DNA from 2 places in the Streptomyces sp. XH2 genome. Region 1 is predicted to be linked to the other one. Evidence: riboswitches for the same ligand, from Rfam matches in the RefSeq annotation. Region 1 holds a riboswitch; the other holds the start of a gene.
The links. Region 1 has a riboswitch for thiamine pyrophosphate ahead of ACOTKD_RS33955 (thiamine ABC transporter substrate-binding protein). Riboswitches for the same ligand answer to the same signal wherever they lie in the genome.
Positions count from the first base shown of each region.

Region 2: it holds a riboswitch for thiamine pyrophosphate, as region 1 does, so the genes downstream of both, thiO (glycine oxidase ThiO) here and ACOTKD_RS33955 (thiamine ABC transporter substrate-binding protein) in region 1, are expected to answer to the same signal.

Region 1 is NZ_JBMMMZ010000020.1:40,111-44,337, reverse strand. Features, by position in the region: gene rlmN (23S rRNA (adenine(2503)-C(2))-methyltransferase RlmN) at 21-1,130, shown strand; TPP riboswitch at 1,197-1,304, shown strand; gene ACOTKD_RS33955 (thiamine ABC transporter substrate-binding protein) at 1,300-2,400, shown strand; gene ACOTKD_RS33950 (ABC transporter permease) at 2,457-4,091, shown strand; gene ACOTKD_RS33945 (ABC transporter ATP-binding protein) at 4,092-4,227, shown strand, end outside.
Region 2 is NZ_JBMMMZ010000002.1:601,098-605,324, reverse strand. Features, by position in the region: gene thiE (thiamine phosphate synthase) at 1-282, opposite strand, end outside; gene ACOTKD_RS06370 (Rv2175c family DNA-binding protein) at 428-793, opposite strand; gene ACOTKD_RS06365 (NAD(P)/FAD-dependent oxidoreductase) at 885-2,054, opposite strand; TPP riboswitch at 2,229-2,340, shown strand; gene thiO (glycine oxidase ThiO) at 2,339-3,541, shown strand; gene thiS (sulfur carrier protein ThiS) at 3,577-3,777, shown strand; gene ACOTKD_RS06350 (thiazole synthase) at 3,787-4,227, shown strand, end outside.

The sequences.
Region 1 (4,227 bases):
TCAATGAGGAGTCTTTGCTCATGGCCCCCGCGCCTGGAGAACTGACGTTCGTCGCCCCCCGGGGGGCCAAGCTGCCGCCGCGCCACCTCGCCGACCTCTCGCCCGCCGAGCGGCGTGAGGCCGTCTCCGCGATCGGCGAGAAGCCGTTCCGCGCCAAGCAGCTCTCTCAGCACTACTTCGCCCGGTACGCGCACGACCCCGCGACGTGGACCGACATCCCGGCGGCGGCGCGCGAGAAGCTCGCCACCGAGCTGCTGCCGGAGCTCATGAGCGTCGTGCGGCACATCTCCTGCGACGACGACACCACCCGCAAGACCCTCTGGCGCCTGCACGACGGCAAGCTGGTGGAGTCCGTGCTGATGCGCTACCCCGACCGGGTCACCATGTGCATCAGCTCACAGGCCGGCTGCGGCATGAACTGCCCGTTCTGCGCGACGGGCCAGGCCGGGCTGGACCGGAACCTGTCGACGGCCGAGATCGTCCACCAGATCGTCGACGGCATGCGGGCCCTGCGCGACGGCGAGGTCCCCGGCGGCCCCGCGCGGCTGTCCAACATCGTCTTCATGGGCATGGGCGAGCCGCTGGCCAACTACAAGCGGGTCGTCGGCGCCATCCGCCGCCTCACGGACCCCGAGCCGGACGGCCTGGGGCTCTCCCAGCGCGGCATCACCGTCTCCACCGTCGGCCTGGTCCCCGCGATGCTGCGCTTCGCCGACGAGGGCTTCAAGTGCCGCCTGGCCGTCTCCCTGCACGCGCCGGACGACGAGCTGCGCGACACCCTGGTGCCGGTCAACACCCGCTGGAAGGTCCGCGAGGTCCTCGACGCGGCGTGGGAGTACGCGGAGAAGTCCGGCCGCCGGATCTCCATCGAGTACGCCCTGATCCGCGACATCAACGACCAGGCGTGGCGCGGCGACCTCCTCGGGCGGCTCCTCAAGGGCAAGCGCGTCCACGTCAACCTCATTCCGCTCAACCCCACCCCGGGGTCGAAGTGGACGGCCTCCCGGCCCGAGGACGAGCGCGCCTTCGTCGCGGCCATCGCCGCGCACGGCGTGCCCGTGACCGTCCGGGACACGCGTGGCCAGGAGATCGACGGCGCCTGCGGACAGCTGGCCGCCACCGAGCGCTGAGCCGGCGACGCAGCTCGGACGGCGATCCATGGCGAGGGCACTGATACGGTGCCTTCGCACAAATGAACAATCCGACAGGGGAGCGCCCACGGGGCGCTGAGAGTGCGGCACGGCCCGCAGACCCTCGGACCTGATCCGGGTCATACCGGCGTAGGGAGTCAGCTCAACCATGAACACCAACCTTCGGCGTGCCATCGGCACGGCGGCCGTCGCCGCGCTCGCCTTCCCGGCCCTGGCCGCGTGCGGCGGTTCGGACGACTCCGGCGCCTCGGGCGCGTCGGACGGCAAGGACAAGACCGTCACCCTGGTCTCGCACAACTCCTTCGCCGCGTCCGACGAGGTGCTCAAGCAGTTCACCCGGCAGACCGGCTACAAGGTCAACGTCCTCAAGGGCGGCGACGCCGGCCAGGCCGTGAACCAGGCCATCCTGTCCAAGAGCCACCCGCAGGGCGACGTCTTCTTCGGCGTCGACAACACCCTCCTGTCCCGGGCGCTCGACAACGGCATCTTCGCCCCGTACGAGGCCAAGGGCCTGGAGCGGGTCCCGAGGAAGCTCCAGGCCGACGCCGCCGAGCACCGGGTCACCCCCGTCGACACCGGCGACATCTGCGTCAACTACGACCGCGCCTATTTCGCCGACCACAAGCTGGCCCCGCCGCAGACCCTCGACGACCTCGTCAAGCCCGAGTACAAGAACCTCCTCGTCACCGAGAACGTCGCCACCTCGTCCCCCGGCCTCGCCTTCCAGCTCGCCACGGCCGCCAAGTACGGCGACGACGGCTGGCAGGACTACTGGAAGAAGCTCAAGGCCAACGGCGTGGAGGTCGTGGACGGCTGGGAGCAGGCCTACAACGAGCGCTTCTCCGGCTCGGCGGGCGGGAAGAAGGCCAAGGGCGACAAGCCCCTCGTCGTCTCCTACGCCTCCAGCCCGCCGGCCGAGGTCATGGGCGTGAAGCCGCAGCCCGCCGAGGCGCCGACCGGCGTGGCCACGGGCACCTGCTTCCAGCAGAACGAGTTCGCCGGGCTGCTGAAGGGCGCGAAGAACCCCGAGGGCGGCAAGGCCCTGATCGACTTCCTCCTGAGCCGTACGTTCCAGGAGGACATGCCGCTGCAGATGTTCGTCAAGCCCGCCAACCAGGACGCCAAGCTCCCCGAACTGTTCACCAAGTACGGCGCGCAGGTGAACGAGCCCGGCACGCTCGCCCCCGAGAAGATCGCCAAGAACCGCGACCAGTGGGTCAAGGCATGGTCCTCGCTCGTCCTGAAGTAGAACCGGGGGCCGCGGCACGGGGCCCCGCACGAGGCGCGGGCGGGGCCGGGCGGCGGATGGCGGTGCGGCTCGGCCTCATGGCCCTGCCGCTCGCCTTCTTCGGCGTCTTCTTCGCCTACCCGGTCGCCGCGATCGTCTCCCGGGGCCTGAAGGACGGCGGGCAGTGGCAGTTCGCCCGCGTCGGCGAGGTCCTGACCGACCCGGCCATCGGCCACGTGCTGTGGTTCACCACCTGGCAGGCGGCCGCCTCCACCGCACTGACCCTCGCCCTGGCCCTGCCCGGGGCGTACGCCTTCGCGCGCTTCGACTTCCCTGGCAAGCGCATGCTGCGCGCCGTGGTCACCGTGCCGTTCGTCCTGCCGACCGTCGTCGCCGGCTCGGCCTTCCTGGCGCTGCTCGGGCGCGGGGGACTGCTGGACGAATGGTGGGGGGTGCGCCTGGACACGACGGTGTGGGCGATCCTGCTCGCCCACGTGTTCTTCAACTACGCCGTGGTCGTCCGCACCGTCGGCGGCCTGTGGGCCCAGCTCGACCCCCGCCAGGAGGAAGCGGCGAGGGTCCTGGGCGCGGGGCGCTTCACGGCCTGGCGGCGGGTCACACTGCCCGCCCTGGCACCCGCGGTGGCCGCCGCCGCCCTCATGGTCTTCCTCTTCACCTTCACCTCCTTCGGCGTCGTGCAGATCCTCGGCGGACCGCGCTACGCCACCCTGGAAGTGGAGATCTACCAGCAGACCGCGCAGATGCTCGACCTGCCGACGGCAGCCGTCCTCACCCTCCTGCAGTTCGTGGCCGTGGCCGCCCTGCTGGCCGTGCACGCCTGGACGGTGCGCCGGCGTGAGGCGACCCTGAGGCTGGTCGACCCGGCGCGCACCGCGCGGCGCCCACGGGGCGCTGGGCAGTGGGCGTTCCTGGCGTCCGTCCTGGCGGTCGTCGCCGTGCTCATCCTCGCGCCGCTCGTGGTCCTCATGCTGCGCTCCTTCGAGGGCCCGGACGGATACGGGCTGACCTTCTACCGGGCGCTGGCCTCTGCGGACAGCAACGCCGGCACGTTCGTCGTCGCCCCGCTGGAGGCGATCGGCAATTCCCTCGCGTACGGGCTCGCCGCGACGGCCATCGCGGTCGTCGTCGGGGGCCTCGCAGCCGCGGCGCTGACACGGCGCGAGGGCCGCCTCGTGCGGGGCTTCGACGCCCTGCTCATGCTGCCGCTCGGCACGTCCGCCGTGACCGTCGGCTTCGGCTTCCTCATCAGTCTCGACGAGCCGCCGCTGGACCTGCGGGCGTCCTGGATCCTGGTGCCGCTCGCACAGGCCCTCGTGGGCGTCCCGTTCGTCGTCCGCACCGTACTGCCGGTCCTGCGCGCCGTGGACGCCCGGCTGCGTGAGGCCGCCGCCGTACTGGGGGCCTCGCCGCTGCGGGCATGGCGAGAGGTGGATCTGCCGCTGGTCGGCAGGGCGCTGGGGGTCGCGGCCGGTTTCGCGTTCGCCGTGTCCCTGGGCGAGTTCGGGGCGACCGTCTTCATTGCCCGCCCCGACAGCCCCACGCTGCCGGTCGCGGTCGCCAGGCTGCTGGGCCGCCCCGGGGAGCTCACCTACGGGCAGGCCATGGCCCTGAGCACGATCCTGATGCTGGTGTGCGCCGCAGCGCTGCTGGTGCTGGAACGCATCCGCACCGACCGTACGGGGGAGTTCTAGATGGCCCTGCTGCACCTGGAGAAGATAGGCGTCCGCTTCGGTGAGCGCGCGGCGCTCGACGCGGTGGACCTGGAGGTCGCCGAACAGGAGATCGTCTGCGTGCTGGGCCCCAGCGGCAGCGGCAAATCCACGCTGC
Region 2 (4,227 bases), on a different contig from region 1:
GCCCTGGCCGAGGTGCAGGACGCCGGAACCGGCGGCATGGGCGACGTCCGCCCGGTCGTTGACCGCGAAGAGCTTGCCGTGCCGGCGGGCGGCCTCGGCGAAGACGGCGAGGTGCTCCAGCTCCTCGCCGGCCTCCGTGCCCTTGTCGCGGAGCTGGATGATGTCGACGCCGCCGGCGAGGACCGCGTCGAGGAACTCCGGCAGGTCGCCCTGACGCTTGCGGGCGTCGGTGCACAGGTAGAGCCGGGCGTCGGCGAGGAGCTCGCGGGCGGTGGCGGACATCGGGTGGTTCCCCCCGGGTCGGGGGGGGGGGGGGGGGGGGGGGGGGGCGGCCCCCGCCCGTGCACCGGACGGTTCTTACGGGCTCTGACGGGCGCGGTCACCCGCGCCCGGTACTGCGGCTGAGACTTCCTGTCGGCCTGTCGGCTCAGACGGCGAGCGCCTGGGCGCGCCGCTTCACCTCCGTGCCGCGGTTCTCCCGCAGCGCGTCGGCCGGGGTGCCCGGCAGGGTGTCGTCGGCGGTGAAGAGCCACTCCAGCATTTCCTCGTCGCTGAAGCCGTCGTCCCGCAGCAGCGTCAGGGTGCCTGCCAGGCCCTTGACGACCTTGCCCTCGCCGATGAAGGCGGCGGGCACCATGAGCACCCGGTTCTCGCCCCGGCGGACGGCGATCAGCTGGCCCTCCTTCACCAGCTGCCGCACGCGCGTCACCTCCACGCCGAGCTTCTCGGCGATGTCGGGGAGGTTGAGCCAGGCGGGAACAAGCGCGTCGATCTTTGCGTCAATCTCGGTCACAGGACAAGCCTGCCATCTGGCGCTGACAGCCGGTAGCCGGGTTGACCCGACCCGGGCGCGTCACGGTGCCGCGGGCGGCGTGACGCGCCCGTCAGAGCACGGCGGACTTCAGCGGCACGGACGCGTCGGCGGCCTTCGCCCGGTCGAGGACGGCGCCCTTCTCGATGAGCTTGCGGCCCTGGGCCAGGTCCCGGGGCCGGCCGACGGCCAGCAGGGCCACCAGGGCCCCGTCGCGCAGCCAGCACACGCTCCAGGCGGCGCTCGACGGGTCGCCGCGCCACAGCAGTTCGTCGGCACCGGCGTGGTGGCCCGCGTACTGCACGAACCGCCCGAACTGCTCGGACCAGAAGTACGGCACCGGGTCGTAGACCGGCCCCTCGGCCGGGCCGAGCGCGATGTTCGCGGCGACGGTCCGCGGACCCTGCATGGCGTTGTCCCAGTGGTGCACGAGCAGCCGCTCGCCGTAGCGGGCGGACGGGAACGACGCGCAGTCACCGACCGCGTAGACGCCGGGGAGCGAGGCGCGCAGCCGCTCGTCGGCGACGACGGCCCGGTCCTCGCCGAGCTCGATGCCGGAGCCCTCCAGCCAGCCGGTCGCGGGCCGCGCGCCGATGCCGACGACCACGGCGCCGGCCGGCAGCCGGGTGCCGTCGGCGAGCACGACCGCGCCGGGCTCGACGGTGCTCACGCGCGCGCCGAGCATCAGCCGGGCGCCGCTCTCGGCGTACCAGGGGGCCATGCGGTCGGCGACCTCGGCGGGCATGGCGCCGGCGAGCACGCGGTCCGCGGCCTCGACCACGGTCACCTCGCAGCCCGCCTCCCGGGCGGCCGTCGCGACCTCGGCGCCGATCCAGCCCGCGCCGACGGCGACGACGTCGTGCTGGGCGGCCAGCACCGGCCGCAGCCGCACGGCGTCGTCCAGGGTGCGCAGCAGGTGGACGTCGGACAGTCCCTCGCAGCCGGGCAGCCGGACCGGCTCGGCGCCGGTGGCGATGACCAGGACGTCGTACGGGACGGGCCCGGCCGCGGTGTCCAGCAGGCGCTCGGCGGCGCGCAGGCCGGTGGCCTCGCGCCCGAGCTGCAGGTCTATCCCGAGCGAGGCGAAGTCCACCTCGAACGCGGAACCCTCGGCCTTGCCGAGCAGGACGGCCTTGGAGAGCGGCGGCCTGTCGTACGGCGGGTGCGGCTCGGCGCCCAGCACGGTCACGGTGCCGGTCCAGCCGTACTCGCGCAGGGCGACGGCGGTCTGCACGCCCGCCATCCCGGCACCCACGATGACGACGCTCCGCTCACTGGCGGCAAGTGCTTCTTCCCGGTGCTCGCTCACCCGATCACTGTAGGGCGGGGGCGGCGGGGACCGGCGCGCGGGCACCGCCGCGTCGCCGGCCGACAGGCCCTCGCCCGGGCATCGCGGGGCGTACTAGGGTGACCGGTACAACGCACTCGCGGGAGCCCGGACGACCGGGCTGAGAGGGAGGCTGACCGGCCTCCGACCGTACGAACCTGATCCGGGTCATGCCGGCGAAGGGAGGGGCTGGACGCCTCATGGACGCGTCTACCACCACATCGGACACATCGGGCCGCGCTCCGGCCGTGCCCGCCTGCGACGTCCTCGTCGTGGGCGGCGGCCTGATCGGCCTCGTCACCGCCTGGCGCGCGGCACAGCGCGGGCTGCGCACCGCCGTCGCCGACCCCGCGCCGGGCGGCGGCGCCGCACAGGTCGCCGCGGGCATGCTGGCCGCGGTGACCGAACTGCACTACGGAGAAGAGGCGCTGCTCGCCCTCAACCTGGCCTCCGCGCAGCGCTATCCGGGCTTCACGGCCGAGCTGGAGGAGGCGAGCGGCGTCGCCACCGGCTACCGCGCGTGCGGCACGCTGGCCGTCGCCCTCGACGCCGACGACCGGGAGCACCTGCGCGAACTGCACGCCCTGCAGCAGCGCTGCGGCCTGGACGCGCAGTGGCTCACGGGCCGCGAGTGCCGCCGTCTGGAGCCGATGCTCGCGCCCGGCGTACGCGGGGGGCTGCGCGTCGACGGGGACCACCAGACCGATCCCCGCAGGCTCGCGCGTGCGCTGCTCACGGCCTGCGAGCGGGCCGGGGTGGCCTTCCACCGCGCCGGGGCCGTACGGCTGCTGCTCGCCGGGGACCGGGCCGCGGGCGCGGAGCTCGCCGACGGGCGCCGCGTCCCCGCCGGACAGGTCGTGCTCGCCGCGGGCAGCCGCAGCGGCACGCTCGCGGGCGTCCCCGCCGACGTCCTGCCGCCCGTGCGGCCCGTCAAGGGCCAGGTGCTGCGGCTGCGCGTCCCGGACGCGTACGCGCCCTTCCTCTCCCGCACCGTGCGGGCGGTCGTCCGCGGCGGCCCGGTGTACCTCGTGCCGCGCGAGAACGGCGAGCTGGTCCTGGGCGCGACCACCGAGGAGCTCGGCTGGGACACCACGGTCACCGCCGGCGGCGTCTACGAACTGCTGCGCGACGCCCACGAGCTGGTGCCCGGCATCACCGAACTGCCCCTGGTGGAGACCTCCGCCGGGCTGCGCCCCGGCTCCCCCGACAACGCCCCCCTGCTCGGCCCGACCGCCCTGCCCGGCCTGCACGCCGCCACCGGACACCACCGCAACGGCGTCCTGCTCGCCCCGCTGACCGGCGACGTCATGGCCGAGGTGCTGACCACGGGGCGCCTCCCCGAGGAGGCCCGCCCCTTCTCCCCCCGACGCTTCTCGAACCCGCTCCAGGAGCTGCCCGCATGAACCCCACCGACCCCACCGACACGCCCGCGGCCCACATGGGCATCAGCGTCAACGGCGAGCACCGCGAGGTGCCCCACGGCCTGACCCTCGGCAGTCTGGTGGCGAGCATGACCACCGCGCCCGGCGGGGTGGCCGCCGCGGTCAACGAGACCGTCGTGCCGCGTGGCCAGTGGCCCGCCACGCGGCTCGGCGCCGGCGACCGCGTCGAGGTCCTCACCGCAGTGCAGGGAGGCTGATCAGCCCTGATGGCCGACGACCTGCTCACCATCGCCGACACCTCCTTCAGCTCCCGGCTGATCATGGGCACCGGCGGCGCGCCCAGCCTCGACGTCATGGAGCGCGCGCTCCTCGCCTCCGGCACCGAGCTGACCACCGTGGCGATGCGCCGCCTCGACGCGAGCGTCCGCGGCTCCGTGCTCTCCGTCCTGCAGAAGCACTCCATCCGGGTGCTGCCGAACACGGCCGGCTGCTACACGGCCGGCGAGGCCGTCCTCACGGCCCGGCTGGCCCGCGAGGCGCTCGGCACGGACTGGGTCAAGCTGGAGGTGATCGCCGACGAGCGCACGCTGCTGCCCGACCCGATCGAGCTGCTCGACGCCGCGGAGATACTCGTCGACGACGGCTTCACCGTGCTGCCGTACACCAACGACGACCCGGTCCTCGCCCGCAAGCTGGAGGACGTCGGC